DNA from 3 places in the Pseudoalteromonas sp. 13-15 genome. Region 2 is predicted to be linked to each of the others. Evidence: predicted binding sites of a transcription regulator. Region 2 holds the regulator's gene; each other region holds the start of a gene.

Region 1 (10,576 bases), 1.4 Mb from region 2:
AGGGGTAATTGTGTCTATTTCTTCACGGCCCAAGTGACCATCTTCACCAGCGTGCGGATTTAACCCACAGACTAATATACGTGGCTTTTCAATACCAAACTTAGTTCGTAAGTCGTGATCTAATATAGTGGCAACTTTAGTCAGGCGATCTTCGGTGATTGCACGCGATACATAAGCCAGCGGGATATGTGTTGTCACAAGTGCAACACGAAGCCCTTCTGTGGCTAATAACATGACAACATCTGCGGTGTTTGATTGTTGTGCAAAATATTCTGTGTGGCCACTGAACGAAATGCCGGCTTTATTTATAATCCCTTTGTGAACAGGGCCTGTAACGACAGCGTCAAACGTGCCATCCATGTTTTTTTCGCTTGCGATACGCAAGGTGTCTAACACATATTGGCCATTAGCATCGTTAAGTACGCCTAGCTCTACATCATCACCTAAATTGACTTGATAAATATACACGCTGCCTGCGGGTGTTGCTTTAGCAGGGGCGCTTTCATCAAACTCAATGAGGTTTATAGGTAGACCTAACAGCTTCGCTCGTTCTTTTAATAGTTTGGCATCAGCAAGCACAACAAGTTGTGCGTCCCACGCTTGCTGAGCAAGCGTAATAAGCAAATCTGGACCAATACCGGCAGGTTCACCTGGTGTAATTGCTATTCTTAAGGTCATATTTATTCGTCTGTAGGGAAAATTTCAACATGGGCTTGTTCGCGCATTTCTTGCTGCCAGTTGAAGCTTTCTTCTTTAAATTTACGGTTAAATAGCATGCCATGTGCGCGGTTACGTTTTGCTAACTCAGTTTTATCAGCAACACGTTTGTCGAGTAGCTGTACTATATGCCAACCAAACTGGGTTCTAAAAGGCTCGCTAATCTCGTCTTGTTTGAGCGATAGTAATGTATCTCTAAACGCAGGAACATAGGTAGTTGGATCAGTCCAATCATATTCGCCGCCTTTAAGTGCAGAGCCTGGATCTTCAGAGTATTCTTTGGCGAGCTCGCCAAAATCAGCGTTGCCAGCACGTAAGTCTTTAGCAAAACCAGCAAGCATATTACGTGCTTTTTCTTCGCTTAGAATAATTGAAGGTTCAATAAGTATGTGGCGTGAGCGCACTTCTGTTGTTTCAACTACTTGTAGGCCACGCACATCTTGAACTTTAATAATATGAAAGCCAGCACCTGAGCGAAGTGGGCCTACGATAGCATCTTTCTTTTTACTCTTTACAGCTTCAGCGAAAAGAGAAGGCATCTCATTTATACCCATCCAACCTAATTGACCGCCTTCAAGTGCTTTTGAGCCGCTTGATGATGAAATTGCAATGCGTTTAAATTCTTGGCCGTCGTTAAGTAATTCAATAACTTTATCAGCACGGGTTTTAGCCGCTGATATTTCATCTGCTGTTGCTTCGTTAGGAATATCGATCAGGATGTGGCCAATATCATACTCTTCCGCACTTTGACCTTGGCTAGCCATTATTTTTAATAAATTATCGACTTCTTGCTCACTAATATAAATGCGGCGGTCAACGTTTGCGCGGGTAACTTGTTGTGTTGTGATCTCTTTACGTATTTCTTCACGGTATGCTTGAAAGCTATCGCCAGATGCCTCAACCGTACGTCGTAAATCGCTAATTGTACCGCCTTGCTCTTTTGCAATGTTAGCAAGCGTTTGATCTAACTGGCTGTCAGAAATTTGTAAACCCATGCGCTCAGCCATTTGCATCATCAGTGCTTGGCTAACTAAACGCTCCATGGCTTGCACACGTAAAGTTTCGTCTTTAGGTAATTGTTGACCTTGTTCTTGGGCTTGCTTTTTTACGCGATCAACAATGGAGTTTACTTCGCTTTGTAAAATAACACCTTGGTTTACAATGCCAACAACTTTGTCAATTTCTACTGGTTCAGCAAATGCATTTTGGCACAGGCTGATACTTAAAACGGTTGATACTAATAATTTTTTTAAAGTCATGTTCTATTTACTACTCTTGCTAATAGTACGTTTGTGATACTAGTTATTAAGAAAATACGGTCTACGATAGCCAAAAATACCTTGTTGTAATAGTTTTTGTGCATCATAGCGGCTTTTACTTCCCAGTCCTTTTAGTACAAAATTAAAACTAATACCTGAATCAAAGGTGGCTTGCTCTGTACCTATTGACTGATTTAAATCAGTTTCGATTTGGCGGTGACCAGTAATTTGAAACGCCCAACAGCACGATTCATACTGCAACCCACTTAATATTTCGACACTTCGGTTGTTTTCAAGGTCGCGATGATAGCTTGCAATAAACTGCCATTCGTCACTTATTGGAATACTTGTAAACACACCTGTTTGCTCGATTGTATTTCCTGAGACATCATTTGCATAGCGATGGTTCAATTGCACTAGCTGATTATTATCACCTTTGTAATCTAAAGTGGCATTTGATTGAATCATTTGTTTGCTATCAGTGTTGTACTGTATACCCGCAGAAAAATACCAACGACGATGCCAATGTACCATGGTTTGCGCTGCAAATAATGCATTGTAATTGGTATCTGAGTTTAAGCTTTGCTCGGTTGGCTTGGCATCATCAGATAAATAAAATATTTGTCCGGCACTAAAGTTAAAAATCTCTTCTTGTTTTTTATCAAATAAGCGCGTTGTTGCACCGAGCGTAAACTGGTTTGCAGCGGCTATTCTATCAACACCAGAAAAGCGTGTGTCTCTAAATAAGCCGTAATAATCGTCTTGTAATTTGGTTGTATCGTATAAACCAATATCAGACTGATCCTTATTAGGCGTATATAAATACTGTATTTGCGGCTCTAGTGTTTGAATACCGTCTTGGACAAGGTAGGACGTATCGCGCTCAAAATTAAGCTGTGAATATAAACGTACTTTTGGCAAAGTACGCGATACGCTTTGCTTAAACTGTGTGCCAGATAGGTCACCTTGTTGATCGTAATTTGTTTGTAATAAGCTTACTTCAGATAAAAATGACCATGCGTATTGGTCGTAATCAAACCGTGCTTTTGGCTCAATATGAACTCGAGTTGCTTGATCTATAATTGCAGAGCTGTTGGTAAAATGGCTCAATTCACCAGACACGCTAAAATCAAAATGATCAAATTTCCATGGTGCTGTTTGTGTGAAATTAATTTGTGGGATAGCAGTGTACGACTCTAAGTGATCACCCAGTACCTCAAAGTTTTGAACTTTTATATCGGTCCGCCATGTGTCTCCTAAATGAGTCAGTACGCCGGTACGATAAAGTTGGGTGTCGGTTTTACTCGCATAACTTGATTCTAAATCAGTAATGTAGTTATCGTCGCTTACATTGGTAACGTCAACACTTGCTCGCCAATTTTCGTTTAAGTAACTTTTTTGCTGCCAATGAAACATGTAGCGCTCACCAAGCGCTGGCTCTGAGTCGTCTTTGTTTAGGTATTCTATACCCACTAGGCCTTCATGTTGCTTGGTTAAATATCTAAGCTCTGTTTTTAGTTGCAAACCCTTGTTAGCCATATAACGCGGCGTGATGGTGGCATCTAAGTTAGGCGCAATATTCCAATAATAAGGAGTAATGGTTTCTAAGCCATACTTGTCTGAGCTTGAGATACTAGGCGTGAGTAATCCCGATTTACGGCGCTCGTCTAATGGAAAAGTAAAATAAGGTAAATACAAAACAGGGGTATTTAAAATTCGAAGTATGGCGTTGTGAGTTTCACCCCAACCTTCTTCGCGAGATAAATTAATCTCGTCGGCTTCAATTTCCCAAGCTGGGGTTTCACCCGGACAAGCAGTAAAGCTTGCATTCATCAGTACTAAGCCAGAATCATTTATAGTGAGCTTTTCAGCACCGCCTTTACCTTGTTGTTCTGTTAGCTTGTAATCAGCACCTAACAGGCTAATTTCTGAATTATTTAAATCGGCATTTAACCCTGAGCTATTTACGTTACTAACAGCATCGCGATATACAATAGGACCTGTGGCATTAAGTAAACCACGTTGCTTGTCTATCAATGCAGTTTGTGCGGACAAACTCATATTAACGGTGTTAATATCAACATTGCCGGTAAATTCGGCGCTTTGAGTACCAAGGAGTTCTACATCATCAGCTTTAATGTCAACATTACCGAGTTTTACGCCAGGTAGCGGTTGCCAAGCTCTGGTTTGCATTGAAGTGCCACAAAGTTTGTGTGTCAGTTCAGTTTCGGCAAGCGATGGTGCGCTAACTACGCTTAGCATCAAAATGCCCCAGGTTTTGCTCATTTATTGACCCTAATACTGTGTGTATAAATATAATTTACACATAATAAAGGAAAATAATGGCAAATACAGTAATTGACCTAATTAACTTAGTTAAAAATAGATATCTTATAAAATGACACGCTTTGATAATTTACAACACTTCATAACGACCCACTTTGGCAAACAGCCAGATACACTTGAGGCGATAACCGGAGATGCCAGTTTTAGGCGGTATTTTCGCTTAACAATTAACAATCAGCACTTTATTGTAATGGACTCCGATCCACAAAAGGTCAATAACGCACCGTACTTATCTTTGAATCAAGTTTTTACTGACCAGGGTTTTTTGTTACCGCATATTATTAAAAGTGATGAACAACAAGGCTTTTTTATTTTAACTGATTTAGGCAGCACACACTTAGCTGACATGCTTAATGATGCAAATAGAACCGACTACTACACACAGTTAATAAGTTTATCAGCCAAGTGGGCAAAAACGCCTGAGGCTTCAGATATGCAGGCCTATGGTAAAGACTTTATAGCGCTTGAATTATCGATATTTAGCCAATGGTTGGTAAAAGATTTTATTGCTGAAAGCGTTGATACAAACCAACTTAAAATGTGGGAGTCGAGCTGTGATCTACTCACTCAAACCATGCTTGAACAACCCACGGTAACAGTTCATCGCGACTTCCACAGCCGTAATATTATGCACAGCGATTCTCAGTGGGCAATAATTGATTACCAAGACACCGTACGCGGGCCACTTTGTTACGATTTAGTTTCGTTGTTACGCGATTGCTATTTTAAGCTCCCTAATAATGAACTCGCTCAGCTATTAGCATTTGGATATAACGAGTTTAAACGCGAAGGCTTAGTCAGTAATACTTCGTTTGAAGAATTTAAAGTTTGGTTTGACTTAACCGGTTTACAGCGTCATTTAAAAGCCGCCGGTATATTCTGTCGCCTGTATTTGCGTGACGGTAAGACAGGTTATTTAGCTAATATTTTACCTACCCTTGAATATATTGTAGATGTTGCTGAACGCTATCCTGAACTCAATGCACTCAGTGACTGGGTTAAAAATACGATAGTACCAAAAGTGACTAAAAGATTAGAGCAGGTAAATTTATGAAAGCCATGATTTTAGCCGCAGGGCGTGGGCAGCGCATGATGCCGCTCACTCAAGCTATGCCTAAACCTATGCTTAAAGTGCAAAATAAACCACTCATAGAGCACCATGTTAATAACTTGAAGGCCGCTGGCATTACCGACATAGTGATAAACCTTGCATGGCAGGGTGATAAAATTAAAGCGTACTTTAAAGATGGCAGTCAATTTGGTGTAAATATTGTTTATAGCCAAGAAGTTGAAGGCGGCCTTGAAACCGCGGGTGGTATTATTCAGGCACTTCCTTTATTGGGAGAGTCGTTTATTGTGATAAATGGCGATGTATTTACCGATTACGATGTAAGCTCGCTTATGCAATTACATTTACAACCAGGTGAGGCACATTTGGTGCTTATTGAAAATCCCCCACATAATCTTGATGGGGATTTTACATTGAGCCATTTATCGCCAGATAGTCAAAAATATACGTTTTCGGGTATTAGTCGTTATCAGGCTGACTTTTTTAATGGTTTAGAGCCGGGCATTCGTCCGCTTGGGCCGTTATTGCGAGAAAAACTAAGTAAGCATTTAGTGTCTACCGAGCTTTATATTGGTAATTGGGATGACATAGGCACACCAGCGCGTTTAACGGCATTAAATGAGCGCTTGGCTTAAGCCGACACATAATTAATAGGAGTAGTCGTTTACATGTGGGGAAAAATACTCGGATTTTGTTTTGGTTTTATGTTTGGCAAAATTTTTGGTGCTATTTTAGGGTTATACCTTGGTCATTTATTTGATAAAAGCTTAAAAAATAATTTTGATAAGGCGGGTGGTTTTTCAAGTTTATTTAATGGTGATGATGTCCACGAGCGCCAAGCGCTATTCTTTTCAAGCTGCTTTGCAGTGATGGGGCATATTGCAAAGTCTAATGGCCGAGTAAGCGAGGTACACATTAAAGCCGCTAGCTTATTTATGGACGAAATGGGTTTGAAAGGCGAAGAACGCCGTGAAGCACAGCATGCTTTTCAAGCGGGTAAACAAAGCGACTTTTCATTAAAAGAAACCGTCTATGATTTTAAAGAACGCTTTGCTAAGCGTCATGACTTACTGCAATTATTTTTAGAAATACAAATTCAAATGGCGTTTTCTGATGGCGTTTTAGCTGACCAAGAAAAGCAGTTATTAAGTGAAGTAAGCAAGCAGTTAGGTATTTCTAAAACTCATTTTGCGTTTGTACTTAAACGCTATCAAGCTGAATTTAACTTTAGAAAACAGCAACAGCGTTACCAACAGCAGCAAGGGCAAAGTAGCAGTTATAAAGAAGGCTCAGGGCACCATGTACCCCCCAACAATAATATGAATCGTGCGCAAGCGCTTGGGCTTTTAGGACTTAACGATGGGGCAACCGAGCGGGAAGTAAAAGTAGCGTACCGAAAGTTAATGGCGCAACATCACCCTGATAAATTAGTATCGCAAGGTTTACCAAAACATATGATGGAATTGGCGGTTAAAAAAAGCCAAGACATTCAAGCAGCCTATGAGTATTTAAAAAAGGCGGCGTAAAAAGCCGTCTATTTCTTTTGTTAGCCGAGCATGTTGTTGAGGTTGATCACGAAGCCCAAATAACTGGCGCTGGCGGTAGTCAAACTTAGCGTTTCGGTTAACCCAGCGCTGGCGATTTTTTAAGTTAATTAAAATATCACGGTTGTCGCTGGCGTAATAAATATCTAAAAGTGCAGGCGTAACAAGAGACGTTGTTTGGCTTAAGCTTTTATTGCGCTGTGCATTGGGCAGATAGCTACTTACACTAATAAACGCATCAATACGCTCTTGTGGAAAGTCTGCATAGTACTCAGTTAAAACTCCTGCGCTGGTGCCTTGCGCAATTACAACGATATTAGTGGGTTCTTGCATCGCGGTTTGGTAAAGCGCTTTGTAGCGAGCAAGTAAATTTAGTTTGTAGTTATCGAGTATTTCGTCGCTGATGGCTTCAATGGCACCCACATGATGAGGCGCTTCATTTTTACTTGAAGCATTAGGCTGCTCTGATTCACTGTTGGCTTGACTCTCTGTTTCAGTGGCGGCACTTGGTGCTGTTTCTGTAGCTGGCTCAGCTATTTTACTCGCTTGCCAATCAATATCAGGGGTGGTCATTGCATAGGTGGTGTAGCCTAAATTGTTAAGCTCTTTGCGTAAGTAACTCATTCCAGCATTGTTGGTAGGGGCTGATTGCCAATCGGGAATAAGTAATACAACCCCTCTAAAATCAGCGCTCATGTATTCACTACGTAAACTTAAAAATTCAGTTTCACCTGCTAGCATTGTTTTTACTTCGTCGGTAGGTAAAAGGCGTTTAATATCGCTATTTTCAATACTTGATAAAGAAGGCGGGGCAATATGTTCTGCAGCCGTTGTGCAGAGTGCTAAAAGGGCTACACAGCTAAATGCCATGTAACATAGAATCTTTTTAAATAATTGCAAAAACACCATAACACGCTCAACCAATCGTCATTAGTTAGGTATCGGCATGCTTGTTTAAAAGTTTAATTTTCCTAAGTAATTGAGTCCATTAAAACTCGGGTTCTGCTTCAAAGGTCATTACTTGTTCGGTTACTGGGTGTTTTAGTTGCAACATTTGTGCGTGGAGTTGTAAACGCGGTGCGGCTGCAAGCGCCTCTTTATGAGCATAGAGTCGGTCACCTAAAATGGGGTGGCCAAGACTTAGCATGTGTACGCGCAATTGATGTGAACGCCCCGTAATTGGAGTGAGCTCTACGCGTGTGGCGTTTTCCTCTCGTTCAAGTACTTTGAAATGAGTGAGTGATGGCTTGCCATTTTCATGATCTACCATTTGCTTTGGGCGATTAGGCCAGTCGCAAATAAGGGGTAAATCAACCGAGCCATTGTTTTGTTCAAGCTTACCAAAAACGCGAGCTATATAACGCTTAGCGGTTTCGCGTTCTTGAAATTGCATACTTAAATGTCGGTGTGCAGCTTTATTAATAGCTAGGCAGAGTATGCCAGACGTTGCCATATCAAGACGATGAACAATTCTTGCGGTTGGAAATACACGATTAACGCGGTTAATTAAGCTGTCGGCATGCTTAGGATCTTTACCCGGCACGGTCAATAATTCGCTGGGTTTATTAACAATGAGCAAGTCGTCGTCTTGAAAAAGTATGGTTAAATACGGGTTCATTGGGGGATTGTAATTAACTAACACGGCCGACCTTAATGATTTTGAAGGACGCTATTTTAGGGTAGCAAGGGCAAAGGCTCAAGGAAAACATTGATAGCCTGTACGAAGGCTTCTAATTTATATACTTTTTTGAATATAAAAAAGCGCGGTATAAATACCACGCTTTACTTAGCTGCTGTTGTTTGCAATTTTTACTAACAACTAAAAGCTCAAAACCTTAGTGAGAAACCACGATTAAGCGAATTGCATCTAGTTGTAACTGCGCTTTTTCAATGTGTGCAGTTAGCTCGGTGCGTTGCTTATCGTAAAAAGTAATTTCTTCTTGGCGAATATTAGGGTTAATTTGCTTAAGCGCGCTTAATCGCTCTTGTTCTTCGCTAAGAGACGTTTGCATTTTAGCTAGCGACTGTGTTCGAATAACCTCGAGCTTTTCTTGTGCCATGTCTTTTGCAGTTGTGATCATAGGGTGAATTGCGCTTTGTAGCGCACCCGCAAGTTTACTTGCTGTTTGACGACCAACGGCTGAAAGCTGTTGGTTAAACCCGTCAAATGCGACGTTTTCGCCTAAGTTATTACTGGCTTTATCAAGCAATATACGAATAGGCGTTGGAGGTAAAAAGCGACCCACTTGTAATGCTTTAGGCGCCATTGCTTCGGCTACAAAAATAAGCTCAACAAAAAAGGTGCCCGCAGGGAGTTTTTTGTTTTTGAGTAAAGCAACCGATGCGCTACCAAAGTCATCATCACAAATCATATCCATCGTGCCTTGCACCATTGGATGATCCCAACTGATAAAATGTACATCTTCTTGCGAAAGAGCAGTATCACGGTCAAATGTCACTGTCATGCCGTCATCTTTAAGCGATGGAAATGATGCGCTTAACATATGCTCTGTAGGCTTTAATATAATTGTATTTTCGCCTTTGTCTTCTTGGCTTACACCAAAGGTGTCGAACACGTTAATCATGTAGCTGGGCAGCTCAAACTGGTTGTCGAGCTTTTCAATATCAGCAACTAATGAGTCGGCGGCGCCTTGCCCCGATGAGTGCAGTTCTAATAAACGATCTCGTCCACTTTCCATTTTTTTACGTAGCACAGTATTTTGCTGAGCTACTTGCTCAAGGAGTGGGTCAAGTTCGTCTTCATCACAGTTATGGGCTGAAATAAACTCGAGTAAGTCATCACGAAATTCTTTATACAATAGCTGACCAGTTGTTGACGTGGTTTCAAACGCATCAAGGCCTTCGTTGTACCAACGCAGTAACACTTCTTGCGCCGTATTTTCAAAGTATGGCACGTGAATGTTTACATCTTGTGTTTGCCCTATACGGTCTAATCGACCAATTCGTTGTTCTAGTAAATCGGGGTTTAATGGTAAATCAAATAACACTAGGTGATGTGAGAACTGAAAGTTACGACCTTCTGAGCCAATTTCTGAACACAATAATATTTGTGCGTTATCGTATTCGTCTGCAAAAAAGGCGGCCGCGCGGTCACGCTCTATAATCGACATACCTTCGTGGAAAACCGAGGCTTTAATCGCTTCACGTTCACGCAGTATTTGTTCAAGGCTAATAGCCGTTTCTGCCTTGGCACAAATAAGGAGTACTTTTTCGTGTTTAAGCGTTTTAAGTGTTTCGATTAACCAATCTACGCGAGGGTCAAAGGCACCCCAGCTTGCGCTTTCACCTTCAAACTCTTGGAATATTTTTTCAGGAAAAAGAGCACGATGCGCGCTCAGTTCAGCGTTTTGAATTCCACTCATGTTACCTAATACCGACATGGCCGTTTTGTATTGCTTTGGTAATGCCATTGGATAGGCATGCAATTTACGACTTGGGTAGCCATCAATGCCACTGCGGCTATTTCTGAACAATATACGCCCTGTACCGTGTCTGTCGAGTAGCATGTTAAGTATTTCTTTGCGCGCTGGTAAATCACCTTGCTGCGCTTTTTCAAGAATGACGGTAATGTCGGTTTCTTTTAATAGCTCAATTAGCGTTGTTTTTGCATTGTCGTCAAG
Region 2 (10,576 bases):
TCAAGGTTGGTAATATCGCAAGTGTTAACGGTACTTTTATTTCTAAAATTGTACCAACACCTAGCTCTGACTGAATACTCACTGAGCCATTAAGTTGAGTGATTTTAGTTTTTACAACATCCATTCCCACACCACGGCCTGAGATGTCAGAGATCTCTTCTTTGGTAGAAAATCCTGGTGCAAATATTAAGTTGTAAGCTTCAGTATCCGATAAACGACTTGCTTGATCGTGATCTATTACCCCTTTACCAATCGCTATCTTTTTGAGCTTTTCTGCGTCCATACCCGCACCATCATCTTTGATGGTAAGCAAAATATGGTCTCCCTCTTGAGACGCTGAAAGTGTAACATTACCCGTCCGAGGTTTGCCTGCTGCTTCACGGTCAGCTGGCATTTCTATACCGTGATCCACTGAATTTCTAACTAAGTGAACTAGTGGGTCTGCAAGTGCCTCAACTAAGTTTTTGTCTAAATCGGTTTCTTCACCGACAAGCTGTAAGCTAATATCTTTATTGAGGCTTCGTGCTAAGTCACGAACAACGCGAGGGAAGCGGCCAAATACCTTTTTAATTGGCTGCATTCGCGTTTGCATTACTGCACCTTGAATATCTGCAGTCACTACATCTAGGTTAGAAATGGCTTTACCCATTGCTTCACTTTCTGAGTTAGTGGCTAAACTTACCAACCTATTACGAACAAGTACTAACTCACCCACCATATTCATTATTTGGTCTAGGCGTTTTGTGTCAACTCGCACTGTTGTTTCTGCTTGCGGAGGAGCTGGCTTTTTCACAGCTGCTGGCGCTGGAGCCGCTTTTGCTACCGGTTTTGCTGCCGGTTTGTCTGCTGGCTTTTGAACAGGTTTTGGGGCTGCTGCTTTTACAGGTTCAGGCTTTTTGACAGGCTCACTTACTTTAGCTACGGGTTTTGCCGCCGGCTTTGGCTCTGGAGCTGCAGGGCTCTCTATTGATTTAGGAGCACCTGAACCGTGAAGCTCGTCAAGCAATGCTTCAAATTCATCATCGCTAATTTCATCATCGCTAGAATCACTTGCAGGTGAACTTATTGAAGGCGTTGAAGAATTTTCTGCAGAATTATTACTTGCTGATTGCTCTTTTACTGGCTCACTGGCCGCAACAGCACCAAAGCTTCCAACGCCATGAAGTTCATCAAGTAAGTTGTCAAACTCATCATCTGTAATGTCTCCACTGACATCATTACTACTGGACGCACTTTCAGCTACTGGGCTTTGACCTTTTCCATGTAATTCGTCTAGTAAGTTTTCAAATTCATCTTCTGTTATTTCGTCAATCTGAGTTTCATCATCGCTTTGTTCAACTGTTCCACCGCTAAATAGCTCGTCAAATGCAAACGGATCTTCTTCATCAGTTCCTGAGGCTTCCTCGGCAACTGGGGCATCATTAACCTCGGCTTGAGGTTCTTCAGTTGAATCAACTGGTGAGTCACCAGCAAGCTCTTCTTCTGTTGGAGGTAAACCTAGTTTATGAAGGGTTTCAAGAAGTTCAGGATCAGCAGGTTCTGGTTTATCACGATTTTGAATGGTGGCAAACATCTCGTTAATCGTATCGAGAGCTTGTAAAATTACATCCATCAACTCTGAATTAACCGTTCGTACGCCTTGCCTAAGCAGATCGAACACATTCTCTGCGCCATGACATGCATCAACGAGCTCGGTCATAGCTAAAAATCCAGCACCACCTTTTACAGTGTGGAACCCTCTAAATATGGCATTGAGTAATTCGGTGTCCTCTGGATTGTTTTCCAGCTCAACTAACTGTTCAGATAAAAGCTCTAGGATTTCTCCTGCCTCTACAAGAAAGTCTTGTAAAATATCTTCATCGACTTCAAACATGCAGTTACTCTCCTCTTAGAAGCCCAAACTTGATAAAAGATCATCGACTTCATCTTGATCAGATACAACATCATTACGTGATTCTTTATCAATAATAGGGCCTTCTGGACCTGCTAAAGTTTGTTCGTCTAATGGTTCATTTGTTTTTTGTTGTTCTATTTTTTCGGCTTTACTTTCGCTTTGATCAGCGAAGGCTGTCAAAAGATGAATTAAGCTTTCTTCAACTTCTCTAACAAGCTCAATAACTCGGCGAATAACTTGTCCGGTTAAATCTTGATAGTCTTGTGCCATAAGTACATTAGTCATCAAACTTTGCAGCTCATCGGTTTTATGATGAGAATTGTTCATAAACTTATCAATGCTGTGGCATAACGATTTAAACTCCCCTAACTCAATCTCTCGATTCATTAGGCGATCCCATGTCGGTTTGATATGAGATATTTCGTCTGCCAACTGTTGAGCAATTGGTAGGCTAGCCTCAACTGCATCCATTGTTTTATTCGCGGCATTTTCTGTCATTTCTATAACATAATTGAGCCGTTTCTTTGCATCTGGAATAGCATCGGTAGTTAAGTCAGATAAGCGAGTGTCTAGCTCAAAGCTTTTTAAAGCTTCATGCAATTGACGGGTTAACTTTCCAACCTCAGCAAATATTTCAGATTGCTCCTTAGAAGCGGTATCTAAAATTAACTGATTGGCTTTGTCTTGCTCACCGTTTTCTAGAAAAACAACGAGCTGACGAGCTTGTTCTAAAGTTATTTGAGGCGCAGCAAGTGCTGACATAAGCCTCTCCCCCTATCATTAGCCTAAACGTTCAAATACTTTTTCTAATTTAGTTTTGAGTGTTCCAGCAGTAAATGGCTTAACGATATAACCATTAACACCTGCCTGTGCTGCCGCTATAATTTGTTCTTTTTTAGCTTCAGCCGTTACCATCAATACTGGAATGTGTTTAAGCTTATCATCCGCACGTATTGCTCTTAGTAGGTCTATACCCTGCATTCCTGGCATATTCCAATCGGTAACAACAAAATCAAATACTTGATTTTGTAGCATTGGCAAAGCGGTTGACCCATCGTCTGCTTCTTGAACATTAGTGAAACCTAAGTCACGCAACAGATTTTTAATAATACGTCTCATTGTTGAAAAATCGTCAACAACCAGAATTTTCATGTTTTTATCCAAAACATCCCCCAGTGAGGTCTTAACCTTGTTTACTTACTACTAATTTATCCAGTCATTGATTTTAGCTTTAAGCTTAATCATCGCCTGACCATGTATTTGACTTACACGCGATTCACTTACATCGAGTATATGCCCTATTTCTTTTAAATTCATTTCATCGTTATAGTACAAAGACAGCACCATTGCATCACGTTCTGGTAAAGATTTTATTGCACCTAATAAAGACTCGTTAAACCGCTCATTTTTAACATTATTAAACGGTTTGTCTAGCGCTAAATCTTGGCCCACTGGACTGATGGCATCTTCATCAACACCAAGGTCTTCAATACCGAGTACTTTACTTGCATTTACATCGTTTAAGATATGATGGTACTCATTTAACGAAATTTCAAGTTTTTCAGCAACTTCTATATCTGTCGGCTCACGGTTTAAGCTTTTTTCTAAAAAAGCAATTGTTTCGGCCACCAAACGGCTTTTACGATGCACTGAACGGGGTGCCCAATCGCCACGTCGCATCTCGTCAAGCATTGCCCCACGAATACGAATCCCCGCAAAAGTTTCAAAGCTAGCCCCTTTGGTTGCATCAAAACTTTTAGATGCTTCAATCAGACCTATCATTCCTGATTGTATTAAATCGTCCAGCTGCACGCTGGCTGGTAAACGCGCTATAAGATGACATGCCACTTTTTTGACAAGTGATGCATGTTTTTCAACAATCACATTTAAATTTTGTGCTGATTGATATCCCATAACTTTATTCACCAATGTTGTCATAATTAGCCGTTTACTAGTTTCTCTATGAAAAACTCCAGATGACCTGATGGTTGATTAGGTATTGGCCATTTAACTGCTTTTGTTGCTAACGCTTGAAACGCAAGTGCCGCCGGCGAATTAGGAAAAAGCTCTACAATAACTTTTTGGCGACGCGTTGCTTTGCGCATATTTTCGTCGTAGGGAACCGTTGCGACCAGGTCCATTGATACATCTAAAAAACGATCGGTCACTTTGGAAAGTTTAGCAAATAACTCTTGCCCTTCACGCATACTACGGACCATATTTGCAACAATTTTAAATTTGTATACACCATGCTCGCGACTCAACACTTTAATGAGCGCGTAAGCATCTGTAATCGATGTGGGCTCGTCGCATACAACAACCATGACGTCTTGTGCCGCGCGAGAAAAGCTCAGCACCATGTCTGAAATACCTGCGGCTGTATCGACAATTAAAATATCAAACTCTGTATTTAATTCACTAAAAGCCCGTATAAGTCCTGCGTGCTCTGAAGGCGACAATTCAACCATACTTTGAGAGCCTGACGTTGCGGGTACAATTTTTATACCTGCGGGGCCTTCAACTAAAATTTCATCAAGTTCACATTCACCAGATAAAACATGTGATAAGTTACGTTCAACACGTAGTCCTAGCATAACGTCACAGTTTGCTAAGCCTAAATCGGCATCAAGAACCAACACTCTGTTACCTTGCTGGCCTAATGCAATTGCAGTATTCAGAGAAACATTTGTTTTTCCTACTCCACCTTTACCGCCAGTGACAGCGATAACTTTTACGCCGTTGTTATTGTTTTGACTCATTTTGCGCAGGCCACTTGCTTGATCTAATACTGTGTTAATCATACATCCCTACTGTGCTTGGCGCCACTGCTTGGTGCCTTGAATGTTGTGCTTTTGCTCTTTTTAAATAGAGTTGCTCAGCCTTTTTAACTAGTTTTTCAGCATTTGCAACTCGAATATCTTCTGGTACTCGTTGACCGTTAGTAAGATACCCTATTGGAAGGCGATTTTGAATCGCTATACTAATAATCTCACCTAAACTTAAAGATTCGTCTAATTTGGTGAATATACAACCACTTAACTGCACTTTTTTAAAATGCCTAACGGTTTCTTGCAACACATGTATTTGCGATGTTGCGCTGAGCACTAAATAACTGCGAATATCAACACGCTGATTACGCATTAGCGTATTAAGTTGCTCAGTTAAGCGCAAGTCGCGTTGGCTCATACCCGCAGTATCAATTAATACTAGTCGTTTATTTCGTAAATGATATAAAACTTCAGCTAATTCATTAGCATCTTTAACTTGCTTTACACCACAACCTATAATTCGGCCATAAGTGGCGAGTTGCTCATAAGCACCAATTCTGTATGTGTCTGTTGTGATTAAAGCGACTTTGTCTGCACCGTATTTTTGTGCGCCAAGCGCAGCTAATTTAGCAACGGTTGTTGTTTTGCCAACACCCGTTGGGCCGACTAAGGCGTATACACCGCCTTGACGTAAAATCTCGTTGTTGGTTGTCTGCATCTGATCTTCAACCATTGTTAAAAGTGCTTTCCAACCTTGCTGGCGAGATACATCGTCAGGTACAAAGCACGCCATTTGCTCAGCAACATCTTTATCTATTCCCATACCGACTAAACGATCAATCATGCATGCACGAGTAGGATCGCGTCTTGCCATGTCTTGTTGCATAAGCCCTGACACTTGATGTTCTAACAATTGACGAATGGCATTCATTTCGTCACGCATTGACGAAATTTGCTCACTTTCAGTATGCTTAGTTTCTTGGCGAGGTGTCACTGGACTGTCAAGATCATCAAAACCACTTTCTAAATCATCAAATCCAAGGCTGTCTGCTTGTGTTTGCGGACGCGCTGAAGCTTGACGTTCATTAGTGAATATAGGACGAGGACGCTGCTCTTGAACTGGCTCTTGGTAGTTGTCTGTAGTATCAATACCTGATTGAGAAAACATAGAAGCCAATTCTGCAGAACGAGGGCGTGGGGCTTGACGCTCTAATAATGCCTGAAGACTATCGGCTACTTTCGCTTGTGGCTCTGGTTTAGCGCGAAGAGGCTCTGGTTTTACAAAATTATGCACTGGCTGTGTTTTTGTTGAGCTTTGTGCTGGAGCGCTAAGTGCTTGCTCTTTTTTAGGGGCTGCTTTGTCATAATCTACTGCTGCTACAATTTCTACACCGTTAGCTAGTTTTTTATTTGACATAATAACCGCATCAACACCTAATTCGTCTTTAACTTCTTTAAGTACTGTGCGCATATCTTTAGCAAAAAAACGTTTTATTTTCATGATTCAACCCCTTTAAAATCTTATTGTTGGCCAACAGAGCTGACTATCTTGATCTGTCTTTCATCTGGTACCTCTTGATAAGACATCACCCTTAAACCCGGGATGGTGTACTTAACAAAACGAGATAACACAGTGCGTAACATTCCCGACGTTAGCAATATTGAAGGTTCACCGGACATTTCTTGATTTTGATGCGCTTCATTTAGTGACACTTGAAGTCGCTCTGCAAGTCCTGGTTCTATACCGGCACCTTCGTCGCCTGCATTTTGTAGTGACTGATGCAACATCTGTTCCAACTCAGGCGCCAAGGTTATGACAGGGATTTCTGAAGACATGCCTACAGCGTCTTGAACGATTAATCGACGTAATGAAATACGTACTGCAGCCGTTAGCACATCAGGGTCTTGACTACGTGGCCCATACTCAACAAGGGTTTGTACAATTGAGCGCATATCACGAATTGCAACGCCTTCATTAAGTAGATTTTGTAGTACTTTTACAATCACAGTTAACGGTAATACGTCAGGGACTAGACCTTCAACTAAGCGAGGGTGGCTTTTACCTAACATATCTAATAAGTTCTGTACTTCCTCGTGACCTAACAGCAGTGCTGCGCTGTTAGTGAGTAACTGGCTAATGTGCGTAGCCACAACCGTCGCTGAATCTACCACGGTATAGCCAAGCGATTGCGCTTCGTCTTTTTGATCTGGTTTTATCCATACCGCATCAAGCCCAAAAGCAGGGTCTTTAGTTTCAACCCCTTTAATTGGCCCAAATACTTGACCTGGGTTTATTGCCAACTCATCACCATGCTTGAGTTCACCTTCACCGGTAGATACCCCCATAAGCGTAATTCTGTATGCATTAGGGTCAAGCTCTAAGTTATCGCGAATATGTACGGGTGGAACTAAAAAACCAAGCTCTTGAGAAAGCTTTTTACGTACTCCCTTAATACGATTTAGTAGCTCTCCGCCTTGAGACTGGTCAACTAAAGGGATTAGTCTGTAACCCACTTCCAGGCCGATTACATCAACCTGCTGAACGTCATCCCAGCCTAGTTCTTTTTGCTCTTGCTTGTTGGCAACGCCCGTACCAGCAGTTCCATTTGCAGCAGCCTCAGCTTCTGCTGCAGCCACTTTTAATTTACTTTGTTGAGTGTAATAAGCTAAATAACCTAATAATGCACCTAGGCTTAAAAATGCTAAATGAGGCATGCCTGGCACTAAGCCCATGGTAATTAAGATGCCAGAGGCTATAAATAATGATTTTTCGTTGCCAAGTTGTTTCTTAAACTGGTCGCCCATATTGAGAGACTCGTTTTGGCGTGTTACTACAATTGCGGTACCAATTGATAGTAGTAATGAGGGGAGCTGAGCCACCAAGCCATCACCAATCGTAAGGAGTGTGTAAACTTCCATAGCTTGGCCAAAGCTTAAGTCATGCTGGATCATGCCAACAAATAGGCCACCAACAATGTTAATAATTAAAATGACGATACCCGCAATAGCATCACCTTTTACAAACTTACTTGCACCATCCATTGAACCATAAAAATCGGCCTCGCGGGTTACTTCTTCTCGGCGATCCCGCGCTTGCTCGGCACTAATAAACCCAGCGTTTAAATCAGCATCAATTGCCATTTGTTTACCAGGCATTGCATCAAGTGTAAAACGTGCAGATACCTCAGAAATACGCCCTGCACCTTTTGTGATTACTACAAAGTTAATAATAATCAGAATTAAAAACACCACTAAACCAACAGCATAATTACCGCCAATCACAACAGAGCCAAAGGCTTCAATTACTTTCCCCGCAGCATCTCCACCATTATGTCCCTCTAACAATACAACACGTGTACTGGCTACGTTAAGTGCTAAACGCATAATTGTGGCGATAAGCAACACGGCCGGAAACATACCAAACTCAACGGGTTTCATGGTGTAAACCGTGACGAGTAGTACCACCAACGCTAACGCAATATTGAATGAAAAAAGGATATCAAGTAAAAATGGCGGTAACGGTAAAATGACCATTCCCAAAGCTGCAAGCACAAGCAAAGGCGTCCCTACGCCTTTTGCATATTCTTTTTTATCTGCATTAAGTTGTTGTAATACCGCTTTAAAACTCATAATTCTACAATTTCAAAAAATTGACACTACGTAGAATTAGCAATAACTATTCCAAGTTAATAAAGGGGAAATATTAATACCTGTAGGCATCAGGAATGGGGAGCTTTTTATTAAGCTTAGTCGGGCGTTTTCCGCGACCTTTATTGAAGCGTTTTAGCTGAAAAACATAAGCTAGCACCTGTGCAACGGCAGTAAACAGTTGATCAGGAATTTGTTCTCCTACTTCTGCGGTATGATAAAGCGCTCGAGTAAGCATTGGCGACTCAACAATGGGTACATCATTACCGTTTGCCACTTTTCGAATTTGCATAGCCAGTTCATCCACGCCTTTAGCAAGCACTATAGGTGCTCCTGCTCGCTCAGTGTCGTATTTAAGAGCAACAGAATAATGCGTTGGGTTGGTAACAACTACATCGGCATCGGGCACGTCTTGCATCATTCTTTTTTGAGACATTTGTCTCTGAGTTTGCCTAATACGCGCTTTTATTTGAGGGTCACCTTCAGAGTTTTTGTACTCATCTTTTACTTCTTGCAGTGTCATTTTTAACTGCTTATGGTGAGTATGACTTTGATACGGAGCATCAATTGCTGCAATAATCACCAATGTGCACGACAATGCCAAAAACATCCACGAGAGGATTTCGAGCGCATGGATAATATTATTAGGTGCAGACTCAATGCTTAAGTGTAATATTTCGTCAAAAAAGGTATTAATTAAAAAAAAGGCAAAACTTGCGACCACTAAAAACTTTAAAATAGCTTTAGTAAGCTCTACCGCAGCTTGTGGGCCAAACATGCGTTTAAAGCCTTTAAATGGAGACATTTTACTTGCTTTAGGAGCGGCTGCTTGCCAACTAAAATTAAAGCCACCTAGTAAAGTATTACCTATAATGCCCGCAAATAAAATAATGAATACAAACATAGCCATAGGAAAAATAAGCGCGTCGGCAACACTGGACCAAACCGCAAACATTTTAGTGGTATCGTAGGTTTCATTTCGATTAAGGCTGAGCATTCTGCCCATAATATTGTATAACCCCTTACCAATTTCAGGGCCGTACATTAACAATGAAATAGCTGAAAATATAAGAACAAACATAGTGCCTAATTCTTTTGAACGAGCAACCTGCCCTTTCTTTTTAGACTCTTCTATTTTTTTCCCTGTGGGTTCTTCTGTTTTTTCTTGACCTGAATCTTCAGCCATAACACACTCCTAAGGTGAACAACCAACTAAGGTACACATTAGTTCGATCATTTTAAGCCACTGAAATTCAAATTGCAGGATGAAGTTGCCCAGTGTTGCCCAAATAATGACAAGCCCTGCTACAAGAGTGAATGGAAAACCAATAGCAAAAATATTTAACTGAGGCGCCGCACGGGTCATAATACCAAATGAAATATTAATCACTAGCATTGCCGTCAATGGTGCAAGTGAGAGCACTAAAGCCGTTGTAAACATCCAACCGCCCCACGTTACAATATCCCAGTAATGATCTACTGACCACCAATTACCATCAATTGGCAGTACCTCAAAGCTATGTACAACCATCTGTATCATCATTAAGTGGCCGTTGAATACAAAAAATAATAGTGTTGCTAAAATAAGAAAAAACTGACCAACAGCCGGAACGCTGGCTCCATTTGAGGGGTCAATGACAGAAGCAAAACCTAAACCGGTTTGCATAGCAAGTATCTGACCTGCCAATACGAAGGTATTGAGTAACAAGGTAGAAGCAAAGCCAATCGCTATTCCAATAAGCATTTGCTGTATGACCACTAAAATCATTTCAAACGAAAACAAGTTAGTAAATGTAGCTGGAGGAAGAACAGGCACAACCAACAGAGTCACGACCACTGATAAACCCAGCTTTATACGTGTTGGCACATTTTTAGCGCCTAACCCCGCCATTATCATAATCATGGAACTAATACGTACCAAAGGTAGTAAAAAGTCGCTCAACCATTGAATGACAACTGAAAACGGGTACTCCACTTGCTAACCTGCAATTTCGGGAATGAGCAACACCAACCGGGTAAAAAAGTCCATAAGTTCTTGTGTAAACCAGTGACCACCAACAATTAATGCACTTATAGTAATTAGCAAACGCGGTAAAAAACTCAACGTTTGTTCATTGATAGACGTAGCGGCTTGAAACACCGCCACCACTAGGCCAATAATTAAACCTGGAACAACAATAGCCGATACTAACTTAATAACTAAAAACAGTGCATCGCTAAGAATATCAACAAAAATTTCTGGTTCCATGCTCTAATCCTATCTTTT
Region 3 (10,576 bases), 680 kb from region 2:
TGTTATTGTTAAGTTCGCCCTTGGAAGCTTAGAACTTGACCCTGCAATTGTATTTGCTGTTGGCTTATTAATAGGTGGGCTAGTTATTGCTGCTATGTCTTCTGACGTTTTAGAAGAGGCCGAAGTAAAAACTAAAACACTTTACGTTGGTAATCTTCCTTACCGTGCAAACGAAGGTGTTGTTCGTGCTTTGTTTGAAGAGCAAGGTAAAGTATTCAACGTTCGTCTATTAAAGGATAAAAATACAGGCAAACGTCGTGGCTTTGGTTTTGTTGAAATGGCGCAAGCTGATGCAGACAATGCTATTGCTAACTTGAACGATAGTGAGTTCCAACAACGCACTTTAAAAGTACGTGAAGCAAAACAAAAACAAGAAGATGATTCTAATACGCTTCGAACTCAGGCGGATCAATCAGTTTAACTAGCTTAACCGCAAGTTTATCGCTGATCACATTAGCCGTTGCATAGTATTGCAACGGCTTTTTTATGCCAGGTATATTTTGTGCTAAAAAACCTGACTCGGTTAATAGATAAATAACTCTATTTGCTATTGCTGCACCGGAATCCACCAGCTGAATGCTGTTTTTAAAGTGCTCACTAATCTGCTTTGTAAGTATCGGAAAGTGAGTACACCCCAATACAAGCACATCTGTTTGCTTTTCAAGATTCAAACCTTCAAGTACAGCATGTAATTTATTTGTATCTAAATAGCCATTAAAGAAAAGTAATTCAGCAAGGTTTACCAACTCAACACTGCTATATAAGTTAACAGTTACATTACTAGCGTGCTGCGCTATTAACTTTTTTGTATATGAGCTCGCTATTGTGGCAGGTGTTGCCAGTAAAGCAATGTGATTTGAACGTGTTAATTCTGCGGCGGGCTTGATTGCTGGTACAACACCAACTATGGGTATATCTGTAATTTTGCGTACAGCACTTAATGCCGATGTGGATGCCGTGTTGCATGCTATAACAATTAAATCGACGTTTAGCTTGTTTGACTTAATGAAATGAATGAGCGAACACAAACGATTAATAATTGTTTGTTGTGTTTGAGCTCCATAAGGTAAGAAAGCATTATCCATAAAATAGCTATATTGAGCATTCGGGATACGTTGCTTTATATGTTCAAGTACTGTTGTGCCACCAATCCCTGAATCAAAAACCATTATATGCGCTGACAAACGACCGTTCCTATTATTAGATTAGAACGGCAGTTTGCCATGTGATTTTTGCAAAAGAAAGTAGTTTAATGTTGAGGTTAAACTTCCTCTGCTGTTTGCTTTGTCGCGCTATTTAACTTATTAAGGTTTTCAAACATAGCTTTTGTGTAATCAACCAGTTTATCGATCTCACTTTGATCTTCATTAAGCCACTGCATAATACCTGATAATTGATTTTGAATACCTAGCTCGGTTGCTTTAGAAAATGCCTCTCGGAGGTCATCATTAAAAGGCGCTACTTTATCTGCAATTACTTTTTCTGGAGCCGGTTTATTTTCTTCGTAACCCTTTATTGCAGCAACTGTTTTGGTTTGGCGTAAATCCATTGAAAATGCGACAAGTTGTTCATTGCCTAAACTAAGCTCTTGCGCCTCTTCAAATGCCTGCTCTAAATCGCCGCTAAAAAAGGTCTTACTTACGTTTTGTAGGTTTTCCATTAACTCATTAATTGCTTCTTGCTCTTTATCATTAAGGTCGCCGTTAACTGACATTGAAAATGAAAGCTCTCTCGATTGTGATGATTCACTTACGAATGCCTCCCCTCCCTCACCACGCTGATAGCTACTAGCAGACTGAGATTTAAACGCATCGGCAAAACTTATCGTTACTTCATCACCTTCTGCGGTTGTGAAACTGTACTGAGCATTATTACTTAAACTTGCGTATTGTGCTTGAGTTACCCCCACACTAGCGGGCATTGGGTTGAACAAGTTATCTTCAAACTTATCAAGGCCATCAAAAATACCTTCTTTTGATTTGTTGATTCCCTCTTGGGTTTCATCGTTCAGAACGCCGGATTCTTTTAACTCATCAACAGCGTCATCAATACCTATTTGCACCCCCTTACGGGCATCACTTAGCATACCTTTTAATTTATCGTCATCGGCACCATCAGCTTTTGCTTTATTAACGGCGCCGGTGACAAAGTCGAGTACATTTTTAACTATTGCTTCAAAATCAAAAAGGGGCTTATCTGCTTTTTTTTCTTGAACTGGCAAACCAAGCTGCTCTGCCATTTTATCACCTAAAACTTTAGCAGCTAATTCTTTACCTCGTTGCTGATAGCTGTCTTGCGGAGACGCGATGGTAGGTTGTTGTACGTCAGCTTTGTTGTTGAATTTGTTTATGTTCTGGCTTGGTATAAAGCCATAATTGCCTATTTTCATGAATCGTCTCCTGAGCATGCGTAGTTTATTATCGGCCAGGGCATAAAAAACTAAAGTAAACCGTGCAAAAAAACATCATTTATTCTAGCCAAAACTAGACAAATGCGAACCGCTCCCTACAATAGCGCCGATAAACAGATCTTAGATAAGGTAGTAACGCGAATGGCAGTTATTAAAATAGATACCACACAGTACCAAGCGCAGTTAAGTGAAAAAGAACAGCGTATAACTTCACAGTTTCAACGTTTTGGTGTGAAGCAGCTAGAAGTATTTAGCTCGGAGCCAATTAACTACCGCCAACGTGCCGAATTTAGAGTATGGCATGATGGAGACGATCTGTTTCATATAATGTTTGATCAGCAAACTAAAGAAAAAATACGCGTTGATACGTTTGACCCTGCGGCACCGCTTATTGGTGAAATCATGCAGGTGATGATTGAAAACCTTAAACCATGCGAGGTTTTACGCCGAAAGCTATTTCAAATAGATTACCTGTCTACACTCAGTGGTGAAATTTTAGTGAGCTTGCTTTATCACAAGCCCCTTGATGATGAATGGCTACGTGAAATTAAGTCACTAAAGGCAAAACTGAGTGAAAAATATAAAATAGATTTTATTGGCCGAGCACGTAAGCAGAAAGAAGTGCTAGGTGATGACTTTGTAACAGAGCAATTAACTGTAAATGGCCAAGAACTAATTTACCAACAAGTAGAAAATAGCTTTACGCAACCTAATGCAAAAGTAAATATAAGTATGCTTGAGTGGGCACAAGATTTATGTAAACCACTTAAAAATGATTTACTAGAGCTTTACTGCGGTAATGGTAACTTTTCTATTGCGCTAGCGGGATCTTTTAATAAAGTACTCGCAACTGAAATATCTAAATCGTCTGTTCACTCTGCTCAATATAACATTGCCAAAAACAATGTAGACAACCTAGATATTATTCGTATGTCGAGCGAAGAGTTTACTCAAGCAATGAATGGCGAACGTACTTTTTCTCGTTTAGACGGTATTGACCTTAAAAGCTATGACTGCCAAACCATCTTAGTCGACCCGCCACGCGCTGGTATGGATGAGTTAACCTGTGATTTAGTGGCTAATTACGAAAACATAATTTATATATCGTGTAATCCTGACACACTGGAACGCGATTTAGATCATTTAACGCGTTCGCATAACGTTAAGCGCTTTGCGATATTTGATCAGTTCCCTTATACACATCACATAGAGTCGGGTGTTTTCTTACAGCGTAAATAACCAACCAAAATTAAAGTGCCAGTGCTTTTATAAGTGCTGGTATTTGCTCTTCACTAAATACTTGAACTCCATTCTTTATTAATAATGCTGCAGTTAAACCTAGACCTTCGATTTTTATTCCGCGATGCTTTCCATCATATATTGTATTTCGTCCGCAAGAAGGGCTCGATTCTTTAAGTAAAGCAAAACGAACTTTATTTTTTTTACAAAGTTCTAGCGCTATATTAGCCCCTGTTTGAAATTGCTCTGTTACATCTTCGCCTGAATTAGTAATTACTTTCCCCTGTATTATTTCAGCAGGAGCTCTAGGAGTAGATAGCCCACCAGCCACTTCAGGACAAAAGGATATTATTTTCTTATTACTTTGCCATACCCGTAATTGTGGATGCTGTAATGTTTGTCCTTTCCCATCATAACGAACAGGTTGCCCTAGCAAGCAACTCGATACTAATATTTTTTTCATTGCTACATCCTTATAAAGCAAAAAAGCTCCTTAAGGAGCTTTTTTGGTTTTAGCTAAACTTACTTGTTAGCTAAGTAATTAATTAATTTACTGATATCTTCAGGTGCTGTAACACCTGATTCACGGCCTAAGTTTAATTTATACTTACCGTTTACGATAAATGTGGGCACACCACGAAGAGCACCTTTTTCTTTAAAGTATTCTTGATCGCGCTTCATCTTAGAGCTTAATGTACGAACCGAAAAGCTTTTAAATAACTTATCAAACTTATCGCCATCAACACCTTGCGCAACAAACACATCTTTCACGTCAGCTAATTCGTTAAATTTAGCGCGCTTAGTGTGAATATGATTAAAAATAGCTGCGATAAGTTTCTCTTTTTGAGGAAGTACTTCAGCAGTTGCAAGTGCTTGGCTCATCATTTGTTGGTTTTCTGGATTACGAACCCCCACAAAGTCAACGTGACTCTTTTTAAACTTAACATTTTTATCTAGTTTAGGCTTAAATTCGCTGATCAGTGACTCGTAGTTATTACACGCCGGGCAGTAAAAAGAGAAAAACTCTTTTACTTCTGGCTTTTTAGTGGCACGTTCAGCAATAACATCGTAATGGACGCCTTCTTCGTAGGTCGCCGCAAAGCTTGTTGCTGCCATCGGTAATACTAATGCAAGTAACCCTGCTTTAAGTAGTTTAATCATTCTTATGCTCCAAAATTTATAATGCTAATAAAAACGCAATTAACTCATCAAGTTCTTGTTGGTTTTTTATGGTGTTAATATTGATTTTGTATTTATCGTTAACAATAAAAGTAGGTACACCAGTTAACGCACCTAACTTTGAATATTTGTTTTGCTTATCTTGCATTGCCTGCTCTTCGGCAATAATTGGCATGCTTGCAATCGCTTGGTCAAATGTGTCGCTGTCTATTCCATTTACTTCCAATAGCTTTTTAAGGTCTTTAACTTCTGTTAAAGGCGCACCTTGAATATGGATACTTCTAAAAATTTGGTCAGCTATATTTTGTGCTTGCCCTTGTTGTTTTGCGATTAAGTAAGCAAAGCTTAAATTACTTTGTGCCTGTGGAGATACACCACGTAAAAAGTTGACGTGACTTTTAACAAAATCAGTGCCTTCAGGCAGTTTTTTTTCAATTGCTTTAGCCACTGGTTCAAATTTAAAACAGTGCGGACAATAAAATGAAAAGAACTCTGTTACCTGTGGTGTTGTGCTTTTTTCAGTTTTAATAATCGTGTATTGGTTATTTGCCTCAAACTGTGCAGCAAAGGCTGCAAATGGTAAACATAAAAGAAGTAGGCTCAGTTTTAGTTTTTTAAGCATTAGTGTCTCGTTGTACTCGTCATTAAATAATAATTTACGGCAATAACTTTAACGGCGGTTCTTGCAGTGCAGCAAGTTGTTCTTTAAGCGCTAAAATTTGTTGCTCCCAGTATTTGTCATCAGCAAACCATGAAAAGTTCCGCACAAAAGCTGGATCGCTCCACCTTTTTGCCACCCATCCCATGTAGTGAATAATACGCATTGCTCGCAGCGGTTCAATTAATTTGAGTTGAGCGTGGTCAAAATCACAAAATTCTTCATACGCTCCCACCAAAGTGTCTAACTGTAACAGTTGCGTTGGTCTGTCGCCACTGAGCATCATCCATAGATCTTGAATAGCAGGCCCTTGACGACTATCGTCTAAATCCACGAACATTAGCGCATCGCCAGCCCATAATATATTGCCTGCGTGGCAATCGCCATGTAAGCGAATACAATTTGTATCTTGATACTGCTTTTGTGTCTGCTCAATTACCAAATCTAAAATAGTATAAAAAGCAGTGCTTAATCCCATTGGCACCAAGTTACTTTTTTGAAGATGAACTTTAGCTGTATGCAAATATTCTTCACAGCTTATTGTTGGTCTGTAAGTAAAGGGTTTGGTTTTAGCTACTTGGTGCATTCGACCAATTAAACGTCCCATAACATCAAGCTGATCTAAATTATCTACTTCAAATAATCGCCCACCCACACTTGGGAATACCACAAACATATAACCCTGGTGTTCAAACAAGCTTTGTCCATTATGTAAAACAGGGGCTACAACGGGTACTTCAGCGTCAGCAAGCTCAAAAGCAAAATCGTGCTCCTCTTGAATTTGTGCTTTACTCCAACGCTCGGGACGATAAAACTTTACTACGTAACGCAGACCGTCTTCGGCTTTAAATTGATAAACTCTATTTTCATAACTGTTAAGCGCTAGTAACCCAGACTCGGGATAAATACCTATGGTTTCTATCGCATCAAGTATTAAATCTGGGGTTAAATCTATAAAGCTAAATTTGCTCATGCTCTTCTTATATAAATGAAAAGCGGGTTAAACCCGCTTTTGTTATTGCTATATTTACCGAATTAGAAAGTACGGCTATCGCGCTCTAAAAAAGTTGCTCGATTGCGAAATTGTTTCATCCGGTTCATTAACTGGCGACAATACAAAATTAAACTCTGTTATAGGCGCTTTTAAGTCATAAGGGTCCATAACGAGTGATAATGGCACATTATGCGATTGACCTGCTTGAACAGTAAATACTTGTTTACCTATGTATTTAAAGTTTTCTAGCCCTACCACTTTAATGTTAAAGGTTTGCTCATATTGCGCCTTATTGATGACCTTTAAGGTATATGTGTTTTCAACCAAGCCATTAAAGTCGACACGATATAGCTGATTTCGATCACGAATAATATCAAAGTCCATTGGTTTACGCAGTGCAATATTTGTAACAAGCGCGCCTGTTAGCAACACTAGTATGACCGTATACCCAATAATTTTGGCTCGTAGAGGATTGGTTTTATTTTCTGGCGTCTCAAGATTACGTTCTGTGGTATACGAAATTAACCCTCGCGGGTACTCCATTTTATCCATTACGCCATCACACGCATCAATACACGCACCACAATTTATACACTCAGCCTGCAAACCGTTTCTTATATCAATGCCTGTTGGGCAGACTTGTACACATAGGTTACAGTCAATACAGTCACCTATTTCTAAATCTGCGTGGGCAACCTTACGTGAGCGAGGGCCCCGGCTTTCACCTCGGCTTTCATCATAGGTTACTGTGTAGGTATCTTTGTCAAACATTGCCGACTGAAAACGTGAGTAGGGACAGATATGCAAACACATAATTTCACGCATCCAGCCTGCGTTGCCATATGTACACACAGCAAATACTAAAATGCTCACTAGTGCATAACCGCCAACATTAAAGGTTATAAAATCAGGGAGTAGCTCTCTTATCGGTGTGAAGTAACCAACAAACGAAATAGAAGTATACAAAGAAAACAACACCCAGCTGGAATGCTTAGCTGTTTTTCGCCAGAACTTGTCAAAGTCCATAGGCCGTTGATCGAGCTTTTTACGTTGATTTGCTGTGCCTTCAAGTTTTTCTTCAAACCAGATAAAAATGAAGGTCCATACCGTTTGAGGACAAGTATATCCGCACCAGACTCGTCCATAAAATGTAGTTACCAAAAACAGCGCAAAAGCCGCCAGCATGAATATAAACGCCAGTATGGTGAAGTCTTGAGGCCATAAAGTTAGACCAAAAATATTGTATTTTTGTGCTATTAAATCAAATAGCACGGCTTGCTGGCCGTTAAAGTTTATCCATGGCAAAACCATAAATGCGAGCATGCCTAAAAAACCAATGCGCTGTCTTAGTAATTGGTGAAGACCTTTTACGGCTCTCACATAAATGCGGTTACGGGGGTTAAATCTATCATCTTGACGGCTTAAATCCGGCTTTTGAATTTTTACCTCAACAGGAATGTTTTTTACTTTAATCTGTTTGTCCATCGAAGTTCCTCAACACCGCTTGGAAAATAAAAGCTGAGCACTAATCAAATGCTCTATACTCATAGTGTAGCAAGTAACTTGCTAAGTAAGACTTGTTTAATGAATCATAAATTAAATACTTTCAGATATTTCAGAAATATCTAACTTTTGTTAGTTATTATATCAATATTGGCTAAAATTACTGGTATAGATTACAACTAATTTATTCATCTCAGTTACTTGCTTTTAAAAGGCAGTTTATTACACTGCTTGATAATTCAACCCTATTTAGATCAAGGTTTACGTATCCATGAAGAAGTTTATTATTTTGATAATTGTGATCCTTGCGTTTTTTACCATTGATCATCCACTTGTAAAAGAACCACGCGAAAAGCTATTAGGCGAAGGTATTGGCTTTTTAAGTGATGCAAGTAAAGTAAATAGAAGCCCTGCTGCTAATTTAGCAAAAAACAGAATTAGTAATGAGCTAACACTTTCAAGCTCAGAAAAAGAATACGTAGAAAAAACATTCACCACTGATGACGCAGTTCAGCTATTTAATTTGCGCTACTGTCGTGAACGCGACTTAAACCTTTATTTCTACGCTGAACGCTTAAATAAAGTGTGTAAAATAGTGTCTGAATCACTCGAGCAAAAACGGGCTAAATAATGGACTTTTCTAATTTAAACAAAAAAACCAGTGATTCGTTTCACAAGCAACGTAATATGCTTAAACAGTTAGCACAAGGTAAAACGCTAAAATGCGAAAAATGTAATACGGTACTCACACTCGATTTAGCCACCAGCGAAGTGGGAAAAGGCGTGGTGAAGTGCAAGCAAGGCTGCACAGATATTATTTTAGATCTTGGCGCTTGATATTAATTAAAGCGCCATTACTAAAAAGTTTAACGCTAACTACTCGTCCCAGCCATCATCGTTATACAAACCACTATTGAGCGCCACTATTTCTACTAGCTCTGCAAAACCAAGTGCAAAATCCCCCATAAGGTCATATTGTTGTTCACACAACTGCAATGTATTCATTGAATTTTGTGATGCTATTTGAGAGATAAGCTGTGTATCTAATGCAAAAAAGCTGAGGGTTGCTTGTGCGGTTTCTAAGGCCTCTTTGTACTGTGCATCTAACTTCGTTGCTGCTAATAGCTTTTGCGTGTAAGCATTACTTGCTGTTAAAAAGCCTTGGCTCCACTGCGAGCAAAATGCACTGTCGTACTGTGGTGGCAGTTTATACCCTACTTCAAACACCTGTTCACTTATTTGATGGTAAAACGCCATAAATAAAAATAGCGTTTCTTCATCTAATTCGTTTGCTGAATTATTGAGTATCACATCAACCCATTCGTGCACATCAAGAGGGTCGGGTGAACATATAACGCCAAACAAATAACCTTGGCTTTGTTCAAAGGTCATGGCTTGAGGTTGGGTATTTAGAAATGTGCTGAGCTGCTTAGCATGCAGCTCAGTGAATTGCGGTAGTTGCATTAAAACTCTTTATATCAAAACATTAAAAATTGAGCGGGTAACGACCTTGGCTATCTGGTCGGCCTAAAAACTTAACCGCATCGTGAACATCTTTTGGTAAGCTAGCATCTGGTTTTACATACCCTGCTACGCTAAAGTCAAAGTTAGCTTTAAGAGTGGCATCGGCTTCAAGCCCAAGGGTGTTATCAGGGTTGATTAATATTGCCACATCGCCCGACTTACAGCTTAACTTGCCAGCCAGAGGCCCTATATTAAACCAACCATTTAAGCCTTGCACGTCGATATTTGGGCTCGCTATTTCACCCTTTAATGATTCACAGTAAGGAGCACCAGAGGTGTATTCATCTAGCTCAAGTATTACACGCCCCTTTGCTGTAACAGGTAATGGTAACTGAACTCGTTGCATAGCTCGATCTACCGTTGAGCGAACTAAACCATCTGTTACTTTTAAAGTATGATTAAACAATCCATAGCTGACGGTTGCATATCCCGATATATCGGTGCGTTCGCGAGCATTTCCAAACTTTATATTAGTATTTAAATTGCCAGTAAATAATGCCCAACCGGCGATATCCCAGCGCACATTGTTTAACTGCTCGCCATCAAAACGAACTTGCATTAATTGGCCTTGCCATACAGTGCCTACAGCCTGCCCTACTTCTAACTGCTTAGGGAAATGGGGTTTTGCTAAATCAAGCGCGATAGCTGCGGGTAATTTAATAATACAAAACACAATAAAACTAATTAAAAAGACAGCCGATAATATAATTATTCTTTTCATTTATTAATTCTCTATTACCAAACGGCTTACTCTTACATAACCCGATTTATCGTCGCGACTTAAATCTAAGTTTTCAATTTTTAAACCATGTTGATTCACTAATTCATCGAGCCATTCTACTAGTTTATTAAACTCTACTGAGTCGAGCGTTAAACGCAGCGAACCATCACTAGGCTGCATTTTACTAATATTGATTTGATAGCGACTTCGGGTAGAGTTAACCACTTGGCTTAGATTTTGACTACTCGCAACACGCGTATTACCCGCTGCTTTTAGCTTTACTATGCTTTCGTCAACCCACACGAGCAAAGCCTGTTGCTTAATTTTCGATTGTTCTGCTTTTGTTAT

Evidence for each region. Region 2 encodes FliA, which starts transcription of late flagellar genes. Its sites were predicted from a motif close to CTAAAGNTNNNNNNNNNNNNGCCGATA; they were not measured.
Region 1: ATS72_RS09240 (DUF3530 family protein) is a predicted target of FliA. The motif match lies at 7,875-7,901, and genes of this name have one in related genera.
Region 3: ATS72_RS12800 (DUF5610 domain-containing protein) is a predicted target of FliA. The motif match lies at 2,419-2,445, and genes of this name have one in related genera.

The regions. Positions count from the first base shown of each region.
Region 1 is NZ_CP019162.1:1,983,948-1,994,523, reverse strand. Features, by position in the region: gene pdxA (4-hydroxythreonine-4-phosphate dehydrogenase PdxA) at 1-678, opposite strand, end outside; gene surA (peptidylprolyl isomerase SurA) at 681-1,976, opposite strand; gene lptD (LPS assembly protein LptD) at 2,016-4,262, opposite strand; gene ATS72_RS09255 (aminoglycoside phosphotransferase family protein) at 4,375-5,376, shown strand; gene murU (N-acetylmuramate alpha-1-phosphate uridylyltransferase MurU) at 5,373-6,026, shown strand; gene djlA (co-chaperone DjlA) at 6,060-6,917, shown strand; gene ATS72_RS09240 (DUF3530 family protein) at 6,900-7,805, opposite strand; gene rluA (bifunctional tRNA pseudouridine(32) synthase/23S rRNA pseudouridine(746) synthase RluA) at 7,924-8,577, opposite strand; gene rapA (RNA polymerase-associated protein RapA) at 8,771-10,576, opposite strand, start outside.
Region 2 is NZ_CP019162.1:66,835-77,410, reverse strand. Features, by position in the region: gene ATS72_RS00405 (chemotaxis protein CheA) at 1-1,873, opposite strand, end outside; gene ATS72_RS00400 (protein phosphatase CheZ) at 1,889-2,656, opposite strand; gene cheY (chemotaxis response regulator CheY) at 2,675-3,058, opposite strand; gene ATS72_RS00390 (RNA polymerase sigma factor FliA) at 3,098-3,808, opposite strand; gene ATS72_RS00385 (MinD/ParA family ATP-binding protein) at 3,835-4,695, opposite strand; gene flhF (flagellar biosynthesis protein FlhF) at 4,688-6,163, opposite strand; gene flhA (flagellar biosynthesis protein FlhA) at 6,184-8,292, opposite strand; gene flhB (flagellar biosynthesis protein FlhB) at 8,366-9,496, opposite strand; gene fliR (flagellar biosynthetic protein FliR) at 9,506-10,285, opposite strand; gene ATS72_RS00360 (flagellar biosynthetic protein FliQ) at 10,289-10,558, opposite strand.
Region 3 is NZ_CP019162.1:2,741,540-2,752,115, reverse strand. Features, by position in the region: gene ATS72_RS12810 (RNA recognition motif domain-containing protein) at 1-421, shown strand, start outside; gene murI (glutamate racemase) at 384-1,184, opposite strand; gene ATS72_RS12800 (DUF5610 domain-containing protein) at 1,262-2,389, opposite strand; gene trmA (tRNA (uridine(54)-C5)-methyltransferase TrmA) at 2,552-3,649, shown strand; gene ATS72_RS12790 (DUF523 domain-containing protein) at 3,660-4,112, opposite strand; gene ATS72_RS12785 (thiol:disulfide interchange protein DsbA/DsbL) at 4,172-4,810, opposite strand; gene ATS72_RS12780 (thiol:disulfide interchange protein DsbA/DsbL) at 4,827-5,450, opposite strand; gene ATS72_RS12775 (serine/threonine protein kinase) at 5,485-6,459, opposite strand; gene ccoG (cytochrome c oxidase accessory protein CcoG) at 6,535-7,965, opposite strand; gene ATS72_RS12765 (hypothetical protein) at 8,255-8,614, shown strand; gene ATS72_RS12760 (hypothetical protein) at 8,614-8,820, shown strand; gene ATS72_RS12755 (UPF0149 family protein) at 8,860-9,447, opposite strand; gene ATS72_RS12750 (type II secretion system protein N) at 9,470-10,228, opposite strand; gene gspM (type II secretion system protein GspM) at 10,232-10,576, opposite strand, start outside.